One region of the Enterobacter sp. UNJFSC 003 genome, then DNA from elsewhere that is predicted to be linked to it. Evidence: predicted binding sites of a transcription regulator. Region 1 holds the regulator's gene; each other region holds the start of a gene.
The links. Region 1 encodes LexA, which represses DNA repair genes until DNA is damaged. Its sites were predicted from a motif close to TNCTGTATGTACATACAGNA; they were not measured.
Positions count from the first base shown of each region.

Region 2: a site for LexA is predicted at 2,517-2,536, ahead of dinB (DNA polymerase IV). Genes of this name have one in related genera too.
Region 3: a site for LexA is predicted at 2,580-2,599, ahead of sulA (SOS-induced cell division inhibitor SulA). Genes of this name have one in related genera too.

Region 1 covers NZ_JBAKHK010000013.1:32,140-38,526, reverse strand. Annotated here, with positions in the region: gene zur (zinc uptake transcriptional repressor Zur) at 1-20, shown strand, start outside; gene V5P19_RS20185 (CsbD family protein) at 83-292, opposite strand; partial or broken gene V5P19_RS20180 (hypothetical protein) at 341-415, opposite strand; gene dinF (MATE family efflux transporter DinF) at 412-1,749, opposite strand; gene lexA (transcriptional repressor LexA) at 1,813-2,421, opposite strand; gene V5P19_RS20165 (diacylglycerol kinase) at 2,530-2,898, opposite strand; gene plsB (glycerol-3-phosphate 1-O-acyltransferase PlsB) at 3,053-5,473, shown strand; gene ubiA (4-hydroxybenzoate octaprenyltransferase) at 5,550-6,387, opposite strand, start outside.
Region 2 covers NZ_JBAKHK010000016.1:50,517-56,903, forward strand. Annotated here, with positions in the region: gene V5P19_RS21665 (NADH:ubiquinone reductase (Na(+)-transporting) subunit D) at 1-408, shown strand, start outside; gene nqrE (NADH:ubiquinone reductase (Na(+)-transporting) subunit E) at 415-1,011, shown strand; gene nqrF (NADH:ubiquinone reductase (Na(+)-transporting) subunit F) at 1,022-2,245, shown strand; gene nqrM ((Na+)-NQR maturation NqrM) at 2,245-2,448, shown strand; gene dinB (DNA polymerase IV) at 2,554-3,612, shown strand; gene pepD (cytosol nonspecific dipeptidase) at 3,654-5,111, opposite strand; gene gpt (xanthine phosphoribosyltransferase) at 5,372-5,830, shown strand; gene frsA (esterase FrsA) at 5,935-6,387, shown strand, end outside.
Region 3 covers NZ_JBAKHK010000002.1:579,282-585,668, reverse strand. Annotated here, with positions in the region: gene matP (macrodomain Ter protein MatP) at 122-574, shown strand; gene ompA (porin OmpA) at 639-1,694, opposite strand; gene sulA (SOS-induced cell division inhibitor SulA) at 2,050-2,559, opposite strand; gene V5P19_RS08965 (TfoX/Sxy family DNA transformation protein) at 2,777-3,403, shown strand; gene yccS (YccS family putative transporter) at 3,360-5,522, opposite strand; gene V5P19_RS08955 (YccF domain-containing protein) at 5,542-5,988, opposite strand; gene helD (DNA helicase IV) at 6,112-6,387, shown strand, end outside.

The sequences.
Region 1 (6,387 bases):
TAAAGAAAAAGCCTCGCTAACACTCAATAATATCAGGCAAAAGAAAAGGCGGCTCATGGCCGCCCTCGGGGGTATTACATGATTACCAACGGTAATCGTTACGGGTTTCCCAGTCTTTCACTTCGGTTTCCGCTTTATCTTTCTCGTAACCGTAGCGTTCCTGAATTTTCCCGACGAGCTGATCGCGTTTACCTTCAATGACCGTCATATCGTCATCCGTCAGCTTACCCCACTGTTCTTTCGCTTTACCTTTGAATTGCTTCCAGTTGCCGCCGATTTCGTCTTTATTCATCATCGTGTCCTCATGTTAAGCGTCGTGTTGTAACGTCCGTCACGTTCATTTCTGCTGGACGTGATAATAATTGTAGATAAGGATGCGGCGATTGTTTTCATATTCGGAATCTTTAACCGTCACGATATATCGTGACCGGAGGGAAACCAGGTATTGTTGCGCCAGTGACGGTGCCAGATAAATGCCAGCGACAGGCCGCGCAAGGAGAGGAATACCGCCAGCGCCAGCCATAAACCGTGATTGCCGAGATACGGAAGCGTCAGCAGCGTCAACGCGAAACCGGCGGCGGCAACCGCCATACTGTTGCGCATCTCCGCCCCGCGCGTCGCGCCAATGAACATGCCATCCAGCAGATAACACCACACACCCACGACGGGTAAAATCACCTGCCAGATAAGATAATGGCTCGCCAGTTCACGAATCTCGGAAAGAGACGTAAGCAATCCAACGATCTGCCCGCCAAACAAGGCGTAAATCAACGCAAACGCCAATGCCACTAGCCCCGACTGACGGCAGGCAGCGCGCCATACCTCACGGAGCTGGCCGCTTTCGCGCGCGCCATACGCCTGCCCGGAATGGGCCTCGACGGCATAGGCAAAGCCATCCAGCGCGTAGGCGGTAAAGGTCAGCAGCGTCATCAGTACCGCATTCACCGCCACAATCTCTGGCCCAAGACGTGCGCCAAATACCGTCAGCGCCCCAAAGCAAAGCTGCAGTAAAAGCGAGCGCAGCATGATGTCGCGGTTAAGCGCCAACAGTTTGCGGATATTCCCGCGCCACGCGGATTTCAGCAGCGCAAGAGAGATACCGCGCATGGCCAATACCCGCCAGACCATCCATAACCCGATGATAAACGTGCCGTATTCCGCAATTACCGTTGCCAGCGCCGCGCCCCGCACGTTCATGTGCAGCCCCATCACCAGCCAGAGATCGAGCACAATGTTGAGGAGATTTCCCACGACCAGCAGAATGACGGGCGCGCGAGCATACTGCACGCCCAATAGCCAGCCCAGCAAAACCAGGTTCGCCAGCGATGCGGGTGCGCTAAGCCAGCGAATTTCCAGGAAGCGCCTTGCCTGCTCGAGCACGGCCTCGCTGCCACCCACAATATGGAGTGCCAAATCAATCAAGGGAGTGCGGAACAGAACGATTAAAGCCCCTGCGCCGAGCGCCAGGATTAGCGGCTGAACCAGCGCGCGCACCAGTCGAAGAGGATCTTTCGCACCATAGGCCTGTGCCGTAAGCCCCGTGGTGCTCATCCGTAAAAAGAGCAGGAGCATAAAGAGGAAGCTGGTTGCCGTTGCACCAATCGCGACGCCGCCCAGATAAACGGGGGAATCCAGATGACCAATTACCGCCGTGTCCACCAACCCCAATAGCGGTACGGTGATATTGGAAAAAATCATCGGCAGTGCGAGACGCCACAATGCCTTATCGGAAGTCGTCAGCAGTGACATGAAAGATACCGGGCGCGGAAAATGAAGCAGGCCGCGGAGGTTCCGCAGCCTGTCAGGAAGAGATTACAGCCATTCGCCGTTGCGGATGACGCCCACCGCCAGACCTTCGATAGAGAAGTTCTGCTCGCGCAAGTCCACAACAATGGGGGTGAACTCGTTGTTTTCCGGCAGAAGCTGGACAGTGTTGCCTTGTTTTTTCAAACGCTTAACGGTGACTTCATCATCTATGCGCGCCACCACAACCTGGCCGTTACGCACATCCTGCGTTTTGTGAACCGCAAGCAAATCACCATCAAGAATGCCGATGTCTTTCATAGACATACCGCTGACGCGCAGTAAGAAATCAGCGCTCGGTTTGAACATGCCTGGATCGACCTGATAGTGACCTTCAATGTGCTGTTGCGCCAGTAAAGGTTCACCAGCAGCGACACGGCCAATCAGAGGAATGCCCGTCTCTTCTTCAACCAGCAAACGAATACCACGTGACGCACCGGATACAATCTCAATCACGCCTTTTCGCGCCAGCGCTTTGAGGTGTTCTTCAGCAGCATTGGGTGAACGGAAGCCCAGACGCTGCGCGATTTCCGCCCGCGTGGGTGGCATCCCCGTCTGGCTGATGTGATCCCGGATGAGATCAAACACCTCTTGCTGCCTGGTCGTTAACGCTTTCATTCCGCCCCCTGGGTGTATATACAGTTATGCTGTGAGTATATACAGTCAAAGGCGATTTTGGAATCAAAAACTGCACAAAAAACCAGGGACTTAATTATTCCTCGAGGCTTATCGGAAATGTGACCAAAGCAACGTGACCCAGGTAATAACTGCCGTGATAATCGCCAACAACACGGCTGCGGAGCCCATGTCTTTTGCCCGACCCGAGAGTTCATGGAAGTCAGACCCAATTCGGTCCACGACGGCCTCAATAGCGCTATTGAGAATTTCCACTATCATCACCAGAAGTACAGAGCCGATAAGAAGTACGCGCGTAATCGCATCAACATCAAGGAAACAGGCGATGATAACCGCGACGATAGCGGCGACGCCTTCTTGTCGGAAAGCAGCTTCATTGACCCACGCGGCACGGAAACCTTTCCATGAATAACCAGCAGCTTTGATGATTCGGGTTAACCCAGTGGTATTATTGGCCATTAAAAGAACCTTTTATAGAAAATAGCGTCAGTAACTATAGTCGCGAAGCATTACGCAGCGGTCTGAAGTATGACGGGTAACAACAGAAATTTTGCGCGCTTTCTGTTATCCTTGCGCAGCAATTGCATTATTAACCAGAGGCTTTACATCGTTTATGTCCGGCTGGCCACGAATTTACTACAAATTACTTAATTTACCATTAAGCGTCCTGGTAAAAAGTAAGTCTATCCCAGCAGAACCCGCGCTGGAATTAGGGCTCGATACGTCGCGTCCTATTATGTACGTTTTGCCTTATAACTCGAAGGCAGACTTGCTGACGCTTCGCGCCCAATGTTTGGCGCATGATTTACCAGACCCGCTTGAACCGTTGGAAATCGACGGGACATTGCTGCCACGCTACGTGTTTATTCACGGCGGGCCGCGCGTGTTTACCTATTACACGCCAAAAGAAGAGTCGATTAAGCTCTTCCACGACTATCTCGACCTGCACCGCAGCAATCCGGATCTGGATGTGCAAATGGTGCCGGTTTCGGTGATGTTTGGTCGCCGTCCGGGTCGTGAAAAAGGGGAAGAGAATCCGCCGCTGCGCATGCTGAACGGCATCCAGAAATTTTTCGCAATCTCCTGGCTGGGGCGCGACAGTTTTGTGCGTTTCTCCCCTTCTGTTTCGCTGCGCCGCATGGCAGACGAGCACGGTACCGACAAGATCATCGCGCAAAAACTGGCGCGCGTGGCGCGTATGCACTTCGCGCGTCAACGTCTGGCCGCTGTTGGACCACGTCTCCCCGCTCGCCAGGACCTCTTTAACAAACTGCTGGCCTCAAAAGCGATCGCCCGCGCTGTTGAAGACGAAGCGCGCAGTAAGAAGATTTCACACGAGAAAGCCCAGCAGAACGCCATCGCGCTGATGGAAGAGATCGCCGCGAATTTCTCTTACGAAATGATTCGTCTGTCTGACCGTATTCTGAGCTTCACCTGGAACCGCCTTTATCAGGGGATTAACGTCCATAACGCCGAGCGCGTTCGTCAGCTGGCGCATGACGGCCACGAAATTGTCTACGTGCCTTGCCACCGCAGCCACATGGACTACCTGCTGCTCTCCTATGTGCTCTATCACCAGGGGCTGGTCCCACCGCATATTGCTGCCGGTATTAACCTGAACTTCTGGCCAGCTGGCCCGATTTTCCGTCGCCTGGGTGCGTTCTTTATTCGTCGTACCTTCAAGGGCAACAAGCTGTACTCGACTGTGTTCCGTGAATACCTGGGCGAGCTGTTCAGCCGCGGTTATTCCGTTGAGTACTTCGTCGAGGGAGGCCGTTCCCGTACCGGGCGTCTGCTCGATCCGAAGACCGGCACGCTGTCGATGACCATTCAGGCCATGCTGCGCGGCGGGACTCGTCCTATCACACTGGTGCCAATCTACATTGGCTATGAGCATGTGATGGAAGTGGGTACTTACGCTAAAGAGCTGCGTGGGGCGACCAAAGAGAAAGAGAGCCTGCCGCAGATGCTGCGTGGGCTGAGCAAGCTGCGTAACCTCGGTCAAGGCTACGTGAACTTTGGCGAGCCAATGCCATTGATGACGTACCTGAACAACCGGGTTCCTGAGTGGCGTGAGTCTATCGATCCCATCGAAGCTATTCGTCCGGCCTGGCTCACGCCGACGGTGAACAGCATCGCGGCTGAGCTGATGGTGCGCATCAACAACGCAGGCGCGGCTAACGCCATGAACCTGTGCTGTACGGCACTTCTGGCCTCCCGTCAGCGCTCACTCACCCGTGAACAGCTGACAGAGCAGTTGGATTGTTATCTGGACATCATGCGTAACGTGCCGTACTCGGTGGATTCAACGGTTCCTGCGAGCACCGCGAACGAGCTTATCGAGCATGCGCTGCAGATGAACAAGTTTGAAGTCGAGAAAGATACGATTGGCGACATCATCATTCTGCCGCGCGAGCAGGCCGTGCTGATGACGTACTACCGTAACAACATCACGCATATGCTGATGCTGCCGTCACTGATGGCGGCGATCGTAACTCAGCATCGCCATATCTCACGTCAGGAGCTGTTGCGCCACGTTGAAACGCTCTATCCGATGCTGAAAGCCGAGCTGTTCCTGCGCTGGAGCAAAGACGAGCTGGCGGTTGAGCTGGATAAAATGACGGAAGAGATGCGTCGTCAGGGGTTGATTACGGTTAATGACCACGAACTGCTTATCAATCCGTCACGCTCCCGAACTCTGCAGCTGCTGGCGGCCGGTGCGCGTGAAACGCTGCAGCGATATGCCATTACCTTCTGGCTGCTGAGCGCGAACCCGTCCATCAACCGCGGCACGCTGGAAAAAGAGAGCCGAACGCTGGCCCAGCGCCTGTCCGTTCTGCACGGCATCAACGCGCCGGAATTCTTCGACAAAGCGGTATTCAGCTCGCTGGTGCTGACGCTGCGTGATGAAGGATTTATCAGTGATACGGGCGATGCCGAACCGGAAGAAACGCTGAAGGTGTACCAGATGTTGGCTGAGCTGATTACCTCGGACGTGCGTTTAACGATTGAGAGTGCAACGCAGGGCGAGTGATGTAAACAGCGGTCCGATGCCCTCTTCCACAAGGAGAGGGAGAAAACGAAACGGCAGCCATTCGGCTGCCGTTCTTTTACGAGAAGTAACTCATCGCTAGCCCTAAAAACAGCACCAGACCCACGTAGTTGTTATTCAAAAATGCCTTAAAGCAGGCGTCGCGCTCGCGCTTCGCAATCAGCTTTTGCTGATACGCAAACAACAGGCCCGCCACCAGCACTGACCAGTAAAATGCCCAGTTCAGCCCGTTCAGACGGCCAATCGCAATCATCAGCGCCAGCACCGCAACCTGCAAAATGCCGATGATCAGCTTGTCCTGACGGCCAAACAGGATCGCCGTTGATTTAATACCAATCTTCAGGTCATCGTCGCGGTCGACCATCGCATATTGCGTATCGTACGCCACGGCCCAAAGAATATTGGCCAGGAACATTAGCCAGCAGCTGAGCGGCACCGACTCACTGACCGCCGCAAACGCCATCGGAATTGACCAGCCAAACGCCGCGCCCAGCACCACCTGCGGTAGATGGGTGTAGCGCTTCATAAACGGATAAACCCAGGCCAGCGCCAGTGCCGCGATGGAGAGCAGAATGGTCATGGTGTTGAGCGTTAACACCAGCAGGAAGGAGAGCACGACCAATATAATAAATAGCGTACGTGCCTCTTTCTCGGTGACCTGCCCGCTGGGCAGAGGGCGGTTAGCGGTACGCTTCACATGGCCGTCGAATTTTCTGTCTGCATAGTCATTAACCACACAGCCCGCCGCACGCATCAGCCAGACGCCCGCGACGAACACGGCCAGGATCCACAGCGGGGGTAACCCTGGGGTTGCCACCCACAGCGCCCATAAGGTTGGCCACAGCAGCAGTAACGCGCCAATAGGTTTATCTGTCCGCATTAAGCGGTGATAGGCC
Region 2 (6,387 bases), on a different contig from region 1:
CAGATGGCGATCATCGCCTCGCTGGTGATCGTGGTCGATCAGCTGCTGCGCGCCTTCGCCTATGAAACGTCAAAACAGCTCTCGGTGTTTGTCGGTCTGATTATCACCAACTGTATCGTAATGGGGCGTGCGGAAGCCTACGCCATGAAAATGCCGCCGCTGGCGAGCTTGATGGACGGTATCGGCAACGGCCTGGGGTACGGCGTGATCCTGCTGACAGTAGGGTTCCTGCGCGAGTTGATCGGTAGCGGCAAGCTGTTTGGCATCACGGTGCTGGACACGGTACAGAACGGCGGCTGGTATCTGCCTAACGGACTGTTTCTGCTGGCCCCAAGCGCATTTTTCATTATCGGTTTGCTGATCTGGCTGATTCGTACGCTGAAGCCAGAGCAGCAGGAAAAGGAGTAACCGGGGATGGCTCATTACCTGAGTTTGTTTGTGCGCGCGGTGTTTGTTGAAAACATGGCGCTCGCGTTTTTCCTGGGCATGTGTACTTTCCTGGCGGTGTCCAAAAAAGTGTCGACGGCGTTTGGGTTGGGGGTGGCAGTCACCGTGGTGCTGGGGCTCTCGGTTCCCATTAACAATTTGGTGTTTAACTATGTGCTGCGCGATGGCGCGCTGATGGAAGGCGTTGACCTGAGCTTTCTGAATTTCATTACGTTTATTGGTGTGATTGCCGCGCTGGTGCAAATCCTCGAGATGATCCTCGATAAATATTTCCCGTCGCTCTACAACGCACTGGGCATCTTTCTGCCGCTGATCGCGGTGAATTGCGCCATCTTCGGCGGCGTGTCGTTTATGGTTCAGCGTGACTACAACTTCAGCGAATCCATTGTGTATGGTTTTGGTTCCGGTATCGGCTGGATGCTGGCGATCGTCACCATGGCGGGGATCCGCGAAAAAATGAAATATGCCAACGTGCCTGCGGGCCTGCGCGGCTTAGGGATCACCTTTATCACCACCGGGCTGATGGCGCTGGGCTTTATGTCCTTCTCCGGTGTGCAGCTATAAGGGAAAGCAGATGGAAATTATTCTTGGCGTGGTGATGTTCACGCTGATTGTACTGGTACTGTCGGGGCTAATTCTGGCCGCGCGCGCAAAGCTGGTGAACGCCGGTGACGTTGTCATTGATATCAACGATGAACCGCAAAATCAGATCCGTACCTCGGCGGGGGATAAGCTGCTGAACACGCTCTCCGGCAATGGGATTTTTGTCTCGTCAGCCTGCGGCGGCGGGGGATCTTGCGGGCAGTGCCGCGTCACGGTCAAAGAGGGCGGCGGTGATATCCTACCCACTGAGCTGGCGCATATCTCGAAACGCGAGGCGAAAGAGGGCTGCCGTCTGGCCTGCCAGGTCGCGGTACGTCAGAACATGAAGATTGAACTGCCGGAAGAGATTTTCGGCGTCAAAAAATGGGCGTGTGAGGTTATCTCGAACGATAACAAAGCGACCTTCATTAAAGAACTCAGGCTACGCGTGCCGGAAGGGGAAAGCGTACCGTTCCGCGCGGGCGGCTATATTCAGATTGAGTGCCCGGCGCACACCGTAGCGTACAGAGACTTTGACGTGCCGGAGGCGTATCGCGCCGATTGGGATAAATTCAACCTCTTCCGTTTTGTTTCCGAGGTTAAAGAGCCAACGCTGCGTGCCTACTCTATGGCCAACTACCCGGAAGAGAAGGGCATCATCATGCTCAACGTGCGTATTGCCACGCCGCCACCGAACGTGCCGGACGCGCCGCCGGGGATTATGTCTTCTTACATCTGGTCGCTAAAACCGGGCGATAAAGTGACGATCTCCGGCCCGTTTGGGGAGTTCTTTGCCAAAGAGACCGACGCGGAAATGGTCTTTATTGGTGGGGGGGCGGGTATGGCTCCGATGCGCTCGCATATTTTTGACCAGCTTAAGCGGCTTGGCAGCAAGCGTAAAATCAGCTTCTGGTACGGGGCGCGTTCGCGGCGAGAAATGTTCTACGACGATGAATTTGAACAGCTGGCGCGCGAGAACCCGAATTTTACGTTCCATGTGGCGCTCTCCGATCCGCAGCCGGAAGATAACTGGACTGGTTACACGGGGTTCATCCATAACGTGCTGTATGAAAACTACCTCAAACAGCATGCTGCACCGGAAGACTGCGAGTTCTACATGTGTGGTCCACCCATGATGAACGCCGCCGTGATTAAGATGCTTAACGATCTCGGCGTGGAAGATGAGAACATCATGCTCGATGATTTTGGAGGCTGATGATGGTGACCTTTCTGGCAACTTTTGCCGTCTTTTTACTGGTGATGTTCGGCATGTCATTAGGCTGGATCGTTAAACGCAAAAGCATCCAGGGGAGCTGCGGCGGTATCTCTTCCATTGGAATGGAAAAAGTCTGCGATTGTCCGGAACCGTGCGACGCCCGGAAAAAGCGGATGGCGCGGGATCGGCAGCGAATTATTTAATCATTCAGCCCGGGTAAGGCAAGCCGACACCCGGCGTTATCACATCTGCTTCTCAATCCTTATTTATTTACTGTATACTTATCCAGTAATGAGTGAGGGCTTACTATGCGCAAAATAATCCATGTCGATATGGACTGCTTTTTTGCCGCAGTGGAGATGCGTGACAATCCGGCGCTGCGGGACATTCCCATTGCAATTGGCGGCAGCCGCGTTCAGCGGGGTGTGATCAGCACCGCTAACTATCCTGCACGTAAATTTGGCGTGCGCAGCGCCATGCCGACCGCGATGGCTCTGAAACTCTGCCCTCATCTCACGCTTCTGCCCGGGCGGTTTGAGGCGTACAAAGAGGCCTCGCTGCATATCCGGGAGATCTTCTCCCGGTACACCTCGCTCATTGAACCGCTGTCGTTGGACGAAGCCTATCTGGACGTTACCGACAGCATGCACTGCCACGGGTCAGCCACATTAATGGCCCAGGAGATCCGCCAAACTATTTTCAAGGAGCTAAATCTCACCGCATCGGCGGGCGTCGCGCCGGTGAAGTTCCTCGCCAAAATTGCCTCTGATTTAAACAAGCCTGATGGTCAGTACGTCATCACCCCTGAGGACGTTCCGGCCTTTTTAAAAACGCTGTCACTCAGCAAAATACCCGGCGTGGGGAAAGTCTCTGCGGCAAAGCTGGAAAGCATGGGCCTACGGACGTGTGAAGACGTTCAGCAGAGCGACCTGGCCATGCTGCTTAAGCGCTTTGGCAAGTTTGGTCGCGTGCTGTGGGAGCGCAGCCAGGGAATTGACGACCGTGACGTCAACAACGAACGTCTGCGTAAATCCGTTGGCGTGGAGCGCACGCTAATTGAAGATATTCATGACTGGTCGGAGTGCGAAACCATTATTACCGAACAGCTCTATCCTGAGCTGGAGCGCCGCCTGGCAAAAGTAAAACCGGACCTGCTTATCGCGCGTCAGGGCATCAAGCTCAAGTTTAATGACTTTCAGCAGACCACGCAGGAGCACGTCTGGCCACGCCTGAATAAAGAGGATCTTATTGCTACCGCGAAAAAAGCGTGGGAAGAGCGGCGGGGTGGGCGAGGGGTAAGGCTGGTGGGATTGCACGTCACATTACTTGACCCGCAGCTGGAACGGCAGCTGGTATTAGGGTTGTAAAAAAGCCCGGTAAGCGAAGCTACCGGGCATCAGACGGCGAATTACTTAGCAGGAATCGCTTTCAGCAGTTCAGTCAGCAGCGTCCAGTAATGACCCACGCTTTCAATATGAACCTGCTCATCCGGAGAGTGTGGCCCGGTGATGGTTGGCCCAATAGACACCATATCCATATCCGGATACGGCTTCTTGAACAGACCACATTCCAGACCCGCGTGGATCACCTGAATGTTCGGGGTGCTGTTGAACAGACGCTGATAAGTTTCACGCACCAGCGCCATCACCGGAGAACTTGCGTCCGGCTGCCAGCCAGGGTAGCTGCCTTTAGCGGAGGTTTTCGCGCCCGCCAGGGTACCCAGAGATTCCAGCATGCTCACCACGTACTCTTTGCCGGTGTCGATCAGGGAACGGATCAGGCAGATGATTTCTGCGCTGTCGTCGCCCATGGTGACGACACCCACGTTCAGTGACGTTTCAACCACGCCTTTTGCGACGTCAGAGTTGCGGATCACGCCGTTTGGCGTGGCATTCAGCAGTTGAATGAAGCTGTCACGAGACTGCGCGGTCAGCGCGCCTTTATCCGTCGTCACGGATTCCAGCACCACGGTCAGGTTCTTCTCTTTCTCAGAGAGTTCGTTTTTCAGGATATCCAGATAAACGCTGGAGCGTTTTTTCAGCTCGTCCGCGTTTGCCGCCGGTACGGCGACGGTCGCGAAAGCTTCACGCGGGATAGCATTGCGCAGCGTACCGCCGTTGAAATCGACCAGACGCAGATCCAGCTCGGCCGAGTGTCCTGCCAGGAAGCGTGCCAGCAGTTTATTGGCATTGCCCAGGCCCAGGTGAATATCACCGCCGGAGTGGCCGCCTTTCAGACCTTTTAGCGTCATCTTGAAGGTCTGGAAGCCTGCAGGAATGGCTTCACGGGACAGCGGCAGCGTGGTGATGAAATCAATCCCACCCGCGCAGCCCATGTAGATTTCACCCTCTTCTTCAGAGTCGGTGTTGATCAGAATATCCGCCTGCAGCCAGTTCGCCTGCAGACCGAATGCACCGTCCATGCCCGCTTCTTCGGTCATGGTCAGCAGCACTTCCAGGGGACCGTGCTCAACGCTGTCGTCAGCCAGCACTGCTAAAGCAGACGCCATGCCAATACCGTTGTCCGCGCCAAGCGTGGTACCGCGTGCTTTCACCCACTCACCGTCGATGTACGGCTGGATAGGATCTTTAGTGAAGTCGTGAACGGTGTCGTTGTTTTTCTGTGGAACCATGTCCAGGTGCGCCTGCAGGACAACCGGTTTACGGTTTTCCATACCTGCGGTCGCCGGTTTGCGAATCAAAATGTTGCCAACCTGGTCACGCTCGGCGTGCAGGCCTTTTTCCTTCGCCCAGACCATAATATGTTCGGCAAGCTGTTCTTCATGATAGGACGGGTGCGGAATGGAACAGATTTTGGCAAAAATATCCCACAGCGGCTGTGGTGATAATTGAGACAGTTCAGACACGATAAGTCTCCTTGTCGATGCACTGCAAACGGGGTTGCAGGTCACAGGGTTAGCAGGTTAATAGTTACCACAAGTCAGGCTTGCGAGATGCAACTGAGAATACCACTTTCTCCAGTGGCTGGTAGCATAAAGCATGTAAAAACTCAGGCCCGGGGCCCTAAACACTGGTTTTTAGTGCGTCAGATCTCTATAATCTCGCGCAACCTATTTCCCCCTCGAACACTTTTTAAGCCGTATACAAACAGGCTGGGACACTTCACATGAGCGAAAAATACGTCGTCACCTGGGACATGTTGCAGATTCATGCACGCAAACTGGCTGCGCGTCTGATGCCTTCCGAACAGTGGAAAGGCATTATTGCCGTTAGCCGCGGCGGTCTGGTACCGGGAGCGCTGCTGGCACGTGAGCTGGGTATTCGTCATGTCGATACCGTTTGCATCTCCAGCTATGACCATGACAACCAGCGCGAGCTGACTGTGCTGAAACGCGCAGAAGGCGACGGTGAAGGTTTCATCGTTATCGATGACTTGGTCGATACCGGCGGTACCGCGGTTGCGATCCGTGAAATGTATCCAAAAGCGCATTTCGTTACTATCTTCGCCAAACCTGCGGGTCGCCCACTGGTTGACGATTACGTGATTGATATCCCACAGGATACCTGGATTGAACAGCCATGGGATATGGGCGTGGTCTTCGTACCGCCTATTTCAGGCCGTTAATACCAGTACGTAACTTTACACGCCCGGCTATGCCGGGCGTTGTTCTTTTTAGTCTGCAGCGCGTTACAATAGTCTCTATATGACGTATCCATGGAGGCAACGCAATGACGCAGGCGAATCTCACCGAGACTCTCTTCAAACCCCGTTTTAAGCACCCTGAAACGTCGACGCTGGTGCGTCGTTTTAATCCGGGTACCATGCCTGCCGTCCAGTCTGCCTTAGACGGTAAAAATGTGCCCCACTGGTATCGCATGATTAACCGTCTGATGTGGATTTGGCGCGGCATTGATCCCCGTGAAATCCTCGACGTGCAGGCGCGTATCGTCATGAGTGAAGCCGAACGTACCGACAGCGAACTCTATGATACGGTTGTCGGCTATCGCGGCGGCAACTGGATCTATGAATGGTCCAAACAGGCGATGCTTTGGCAGCAGAAAGCCAGCCAGGAGGAGGACGCCGCGCTCAGCGGAAAACAGTGGCTGCATGCGGCCAACCTCTACGCCATCGCCGCGTATCCGCATTTAAAAGGTGATGAACTGGCTGAACAGGCTCAGGCG
Region 3 (6,387 bases), on a different contig from region 1:
TAGGATTGGGTATTTCGGGGAGTGAATCACCTGCAATGGTTCACAGGATATGATTTCTTTTCAGCAGATTGGTAAAAAACTGATATTCTGAACAGAGTTACGTGGTAACACTGAGATCGCAATGAAATATCAACAACTGGAAAATCTCGAAAGCGGCTGGAAATGGAAGTACCTGGTCAAAAAGCACCGTGAAGGGGAGCTGATCACCTGCTACATCGAAGCCAGCGCAGCACAAGACGCTGTGGATATTTTGCTGACCCTCGAAAATGAACCGGTTCAGGTCAACAGTTGGATAGAGAAACACATCAATCCAGCGCTCATGAACCGGATGAAGCAAACTATCCGCGCACGACGCAAACGGCATTTTAATGCTGAGCATCAGCATACCCGCAAAAAATCTATCGACCTGGAGTTTATGGTCTGGCAGCGTCTGGCAGGGCTTGCACAGAGGCGGGGTAAAACACTGTCGGAGACGGTAGTGCAACTTATTGAAGATGCCGAGCATAAAGAAAAGTATGCCAGCCAGATGTCGACGCTGAAGAGCGATCTCCAGGCTATGCTTGGGAAAAAGTGATTTTTTGATTTCATTCAGATAATAAAAAACCCCGCAATGCGGGGTTTTTTTATAAGACGATAACTTATGCCGCTGGCTGAGTTACAACGTCTTTGATGCCTTTAACTTCGATCTCTACGCGACGATCTGGAGCCAGGCAGTCGATCAGTGCAGCGCGAGCTTTCACGTTGTCACAGGTGTTGCCAGTAACTGGGTTAGATTCGCCCATACCGCGTGGGGAGATCTTGTTAGCTGGGATACCTTTAGATACCAGGTAATCAACAACAGACTGAGCACGTTTCTCAGACAGTTTCTGGTTGTAAGCGTCAGAACCGATACGGTCGGTGAAGCCCAGAACCACTACAGAACCATCTTTAGGATCCAGGTTGCTCAGCTGGGTGTACAGCTGATCCAGTGCCTGCTGACCTTCTGGTTTCAGGGTAGCTTTGTTGAAGTTGAACAGAACGTCAGACTTCAGAGTGAAGTGCTTGGTCTGTACTTCTGGAGCTGGAGCCGGCGCTGGAGCAACGATTGGCGCTGCATCTTCCTGCTGGCCGAAGCGGTAGGAAACACCTACGCTCAGCATGCCGTTGTCTGGACGAACACCAACGGTGTTGCCGTCGCCGATGTTGTTAACCCACTGGTATTCCAGACGGGTAGCGATGTCACGGGTCATAGCCCACTCAACGCCACCAGCGAATACTGGGGAAACACCGGTGTCATGGTTGTCACCAGACTGGTTGTTGCTGGAGTCTGCGCGCCATACCATGCCGCCCAGACGGGTGTACACGTCCAGATCGTCAGTGATTGGGTAACCCAGTTTAGCGGTCAGCTGAACGCCCTGAGCTTTGAATGCGCCGTTTACGGTGTCGCCTTTGTATGGCATACGACCTAACCAGTCGTAACCCATTTCAAAACCAACATACGGGTTAACCTGATAACCACCGAACGCACCTGCACCGAGCTGGCTTTCGTGAGTTGGGCCATCGTTGTTCAGGGTGCTGTTGTACCAGCCGGTGTCATGGAACTGAGACCAGCCCAGTTTACCACCTGCATACCAGGTGTTATCTTTCGGAGCGGCCTGCGCTACGGTAGCGAAGCCAGCCAGTGCCACTGCAATCGCGATAGCTGTCTTTTTCATTTTTTGCGCCTCGTTATCATCCAAAATTTGCCATGAAAATCTCTGGAGAGAAATCACGGTTAAATCCTTCACCGGGGGGCGTGGTCAAATATAAATCTACCGATATCTTCGGCTTAGGCCGAGCACCCCTGGCGATGTAAAGTCTACAACGTAGCTAGAAACTTACAAGTGTGAAGTCCGTCAGGCATATGAAAAAAAAATTTCCGTATACCTATTATTTAACATTTTTTGAACGGATTTTGTGCAGTAAAATTAAGAGGAACCGCACCAGACAAGCCTTTCCGAAGATTTTGTTCGTTGAACTAATTCCACATCTCGCGGTCAAAAAAAATTCCAGGAAAACTCTTAAATTTACTCAATGATACAAATTCGAGTGAATTTTTAGCCCGGAATGTTGTCCTTTGCGATAAGAATCCTGGTTCACTGGACGCATGATGAACCCGATCGCGCTCCCTTCTTCAGCCGCTTCAGTCAGGCGGAAATGTTCTTCTTCCGTTAAGTCGTCTGATAACCATCCAATGACAACGCTGTAATTCCCGGTACGCAACGCCCGAATCATGGACTCCACGGTATCGCACGGAGGGAGTTGATTAATTTGCATAACCTTCGTCAGCGGCAGGCCCGCGGACTGAACCCATTCCCGGCTCAATTTCTGTTGTGGCGTCAGCCAGAGCTGCCAGCGTGATTGCTGACCAAGCTGCTGTAATAACGGCAGTAAAAGAAGTTGGGTCAACAGAGGCTGGTCTTCACGATAAACCACTTCACTGATAAGCCCTGACGACACGCCTTCGACAGAATTCTGCGAAACATTACCCGCAGTAGATGAAAGAGATGTTGAGCGATTTGCATAGCTTGAAGTGTACATATTCATCCCAGCCCTGTAGTTACTGTATGGATATACAGTAACCCCTGTATGCATAAAGATCAACCTCATTTTCGGAAAGCGACTCGCAAAATTCATTCATTGTTGGCGCGTCTGAAAAAATCATCTTGCTCAACGGCAATAAGTTGCCTATGTTCCTGCTAACGGATCCGCTAGTAAGAAATTCTGTTGTTATTGTATGATTTTTAAAGGGAATATCATGAAAAAGATATCTTATGAACGGATTTATAAATCGCAAGAATACCTTTCACCACTAGGTGAAATTCACCATCGCGCACTTTTTGGCGGATATACCCTTGCGGTAGATGATGCTGTCTTCGCAATGGTTTCTGAGGGTGAACTTTACCTGCGAGCCTGTGAGGAAAGTGCGAAATACTGTGTCAAAAATGCCTCGTCGTTTTTGACGCTTATGAAAAGAGGGCGTCCGGTGTTGCTTAACTACTACCGCGTAGATGATGTCCTCTGGCAGGACAGGGAAAGATTGCTTCAACTTTCTTCTTTTGCGCTCAATGCTGCAAGGAAGGAGCGTTATCAGCGCCATCAGCGAAATCGGCTTAAGGATCTGCCAAATCTTACGTTTCAACTAGAGGTCCTGCTGTATGAAGCGGGTATTACCAATGAGGAAACCCTGAGGGAGCTGGGGGCCAGAGTAAGCTGGCTGAAGATGCGGGCGAAAAATAAAGAACTCAGCATCAAAGTCCTGTTCGCGCTTGAGGGAGCAATAGAAGGTTTACATGAAGCGGCGCTCCCGGCTGACATTCGCCGGGAGCTAACCGAGTGGTTTAATGCGCTACCTGAGCCACTGGAGTATCACCCCTCCAGGTAGCAATTTGCTGTTGCAGGCGACAAATTTCGGGCAGCAGAGCGATGAGTAGGCCAATCTGCTGCAGTACCAGCGGTGCTTTGCTGTCGGTACCCGGGTCAAGGTGGGCAATACGTTGTGCCAGTTCATCCAGGGCCTGCTCCACGCGTGGCTCATCGGCCGGCAGATGATGAAGGGCGTCATCTACGTAGCAGACGGCGTCATCCAGCAGGGTCAGGATCCCTGGGTTTGTCAGTTTCTCGCGGTGAGCGCCCAGCGTCGAAATATAGCTTGTGAAGGTATGATTCAGGCAAAGCAGGCGGAAGGCTGTTTCACGAATGTCTGGCGTGGCGCGGGGTTCCGTCGACATGTTTGAGACAACCGAGGCCAGCTCTGCATCCCTGTTATGCGCATCACGACGGGCAATACGGTAGGCGAGGCGGTTGTCGCGACCCTGGTGGTACTGCTCAAGGATGGCATCCAGGTATCGACAGTTTGCATTCATTGCCCTGTCCACCACGCACGGTAGGTTACGAAAACGCCAGTCAGGCCAGATAAAGCTCACCGCCGCCCAGGCAATCGCGCAGCCAATCAGCGTATCGATCACGCGGGGAAGGGCGACTTCAAACCCTTCGCCCAACAGGTTAAAGCACAGCAGAACCAGCAGCGTAATGAACATAGTAGCGTGAGCATACTGAACATTACGGAAGGCAAAGAACAGCACGCCGGTGATGACGATCAGGATAAGCTGTCCTTCAATCGACGGGACAAACCAGAGCACCGGTAAGCCGATGGCGACGCCCACCAGAGTACCAATAATACGCAGCGCGAGGCGGTGTCGGGTCGCGTTATAGTTTGGCTGGCAGACGAACAGGCTGGTCAGCAGAATCCAGTAGCCGTGCTGTAGGCCGGTAACCTGGATAAAGGCGTAGCCCACGCACAGGACCAGCGACATTCTCACCGCATGGCGAAACAGGGCCGATTCCGGGCTGAAATTACGGCTAAGCCGTAGCCACATATCGCTAAAACTGTGCACGCTGTCATCTGCAAGCTGGTTATCCGCATCGTTACCAGGTAGCGCGAGCGCCTGCTCGGATTCAATGGTGGCCAGCTGAGCATCAATTGCCCTCAGGTTATTGAGCAAAAACCCCAGGGCTTTGATATGTTCCGGCGATGTCCCACTGGCCTGTACGCGATCGAGAGCCGCATCAAGGTGGCTAAAAACACGTTCAAAACGGGGATCGTGCTGATAGGGCGTGCGCAGCAGTATAGAGCGAGACAGTTGCTGACACGCCTGAGACTGCATGGACAATAGCCGCTGGAAGCGGAACATGACGTCGCTGTAGCGGAACTTATCGCGAAGCGTCGCATACTGTACGTGCGACGAGCTGGCGCGCTCGTGAATATCCTGCGCGGCAAAATAGTAGTGCAGTGTTCTGCGCGTGCCTCGCTGACCGCGATCGCCACGCAGGCGGGTAAGCAGAGAGGCTTTCGTCTGGTTGAGCGTGGCGACAAGTTGGCCGTTCGCCAGCGCCAGGTCGTAAAGGGGGGCCTGGCTCTCTTCTTCTATGTCCGGATCAAAAAGTCGGGATTTGAGTTCAAGGTAGTGAGCCAGCTGCTCATAGCTGCGGGCGAGATTATCCTGCAGAGGGCGCACCGGAAAGATCAGGTGACCGGTTAACGTCAGCAGGTTATACCAGATGGCGCCGAGCAACAGCAGCATGGGCTGCTGATACCACTGTTCGTAAAGTGAAACGCCCAGCATCGTGTAAATGGCAATCAACAAGGCACCAAACGCGATGGTGGCATAGCGCTGACCAAGACCGCCCAGCAGAATAAATCCACTGGTGGAAAGCGTCAGGCCTAAAGCAAACAGCCAGGGCCACGGAAACAGCAGTTCAACGGATGCGGAAGCGATAAAGAAGCAGATGAGGGTGATAACAAGATTGCGCAGACGACCCGCAAGACGATCGTCCAGATCCGCAAGCGCCCCCGCAACCACGCCCAGCGTGAGTGGAATCGTGAGCTTAACGTCATTCAACCACCAGGGCAGGGCCGTCGTTCCGCAAAGGGCGATAAAAATCCTGACGTTATAAAGCCAGGAGCTGTTCCAGGTGTAACGGCGAAGCAGTGGGCTTAACATAAACGCGGCCAGTCCTTATTTACTGAAAACGACGGCGGGCATTTGCTTCACGTGCGGCTTGCGCCACTTCTACCGACACCACTCGGCGTCCAACTGGCCACAGCGCAATGGCGGCAATTTTAAAGTTTGCGAGCCCTACCGGGATGCCAATAATGGTGATGCACTGGGCGATTCCGGCAAAAATGTGCATCAGGCACAGCCACCAGCCGAAGAAGATCAACCACAGGATGTTAAGCAGGGTTCCGCCTGTGTTCATCAGGGCGTTTTTACTTCCCGGGTTCAGTTCGTCAACGTGAACAGCTTCATTCCCGTAAGGAACGAGGGAGAGTTTGGTGATCTCCCAGCAGGACCGCGTGAGCGGAAGCGTAAAAATGAGCACGATGCTCACCAGCGTGGCAAAAAGCCAGGAAAGGGTGGTGGCAAAACCGCCAAGGACAAAATTCAAAATATTCAGAACAGTACGCATAAACCCTCAGTTCCTTTCGATATAATTAACGCCCACTGATTGTAACGTTTTTTTGGGCTGGAGCACCTTAAAACTGGCAGTTAAACTATCAGACAAATTATCTCTTCGTGGATCCGGCTGGATATGGAACTGAAAGCAACTTCAATGGGCAAACGCCTGGCGCAGCACCCTTATGACAAGGTTGTCCTTCTTAATGCGGGGGTGAAAGTCTCCGGGGAACGCCACGAATACCTTATTCCTTTTAATCAGCTTCTGGCTATCCACTGTAAGCGCGGGCTGGTGTGGGGCGAGCTGGAGTTTGTTTTGCCCGCCGGTAAAGTCGTACGCCTGCATGGGACGGAGTGGGCAGAAACCCAGCGATTTCATCATCATCTGAACACGCTCTGGCAGCAGTGGAGC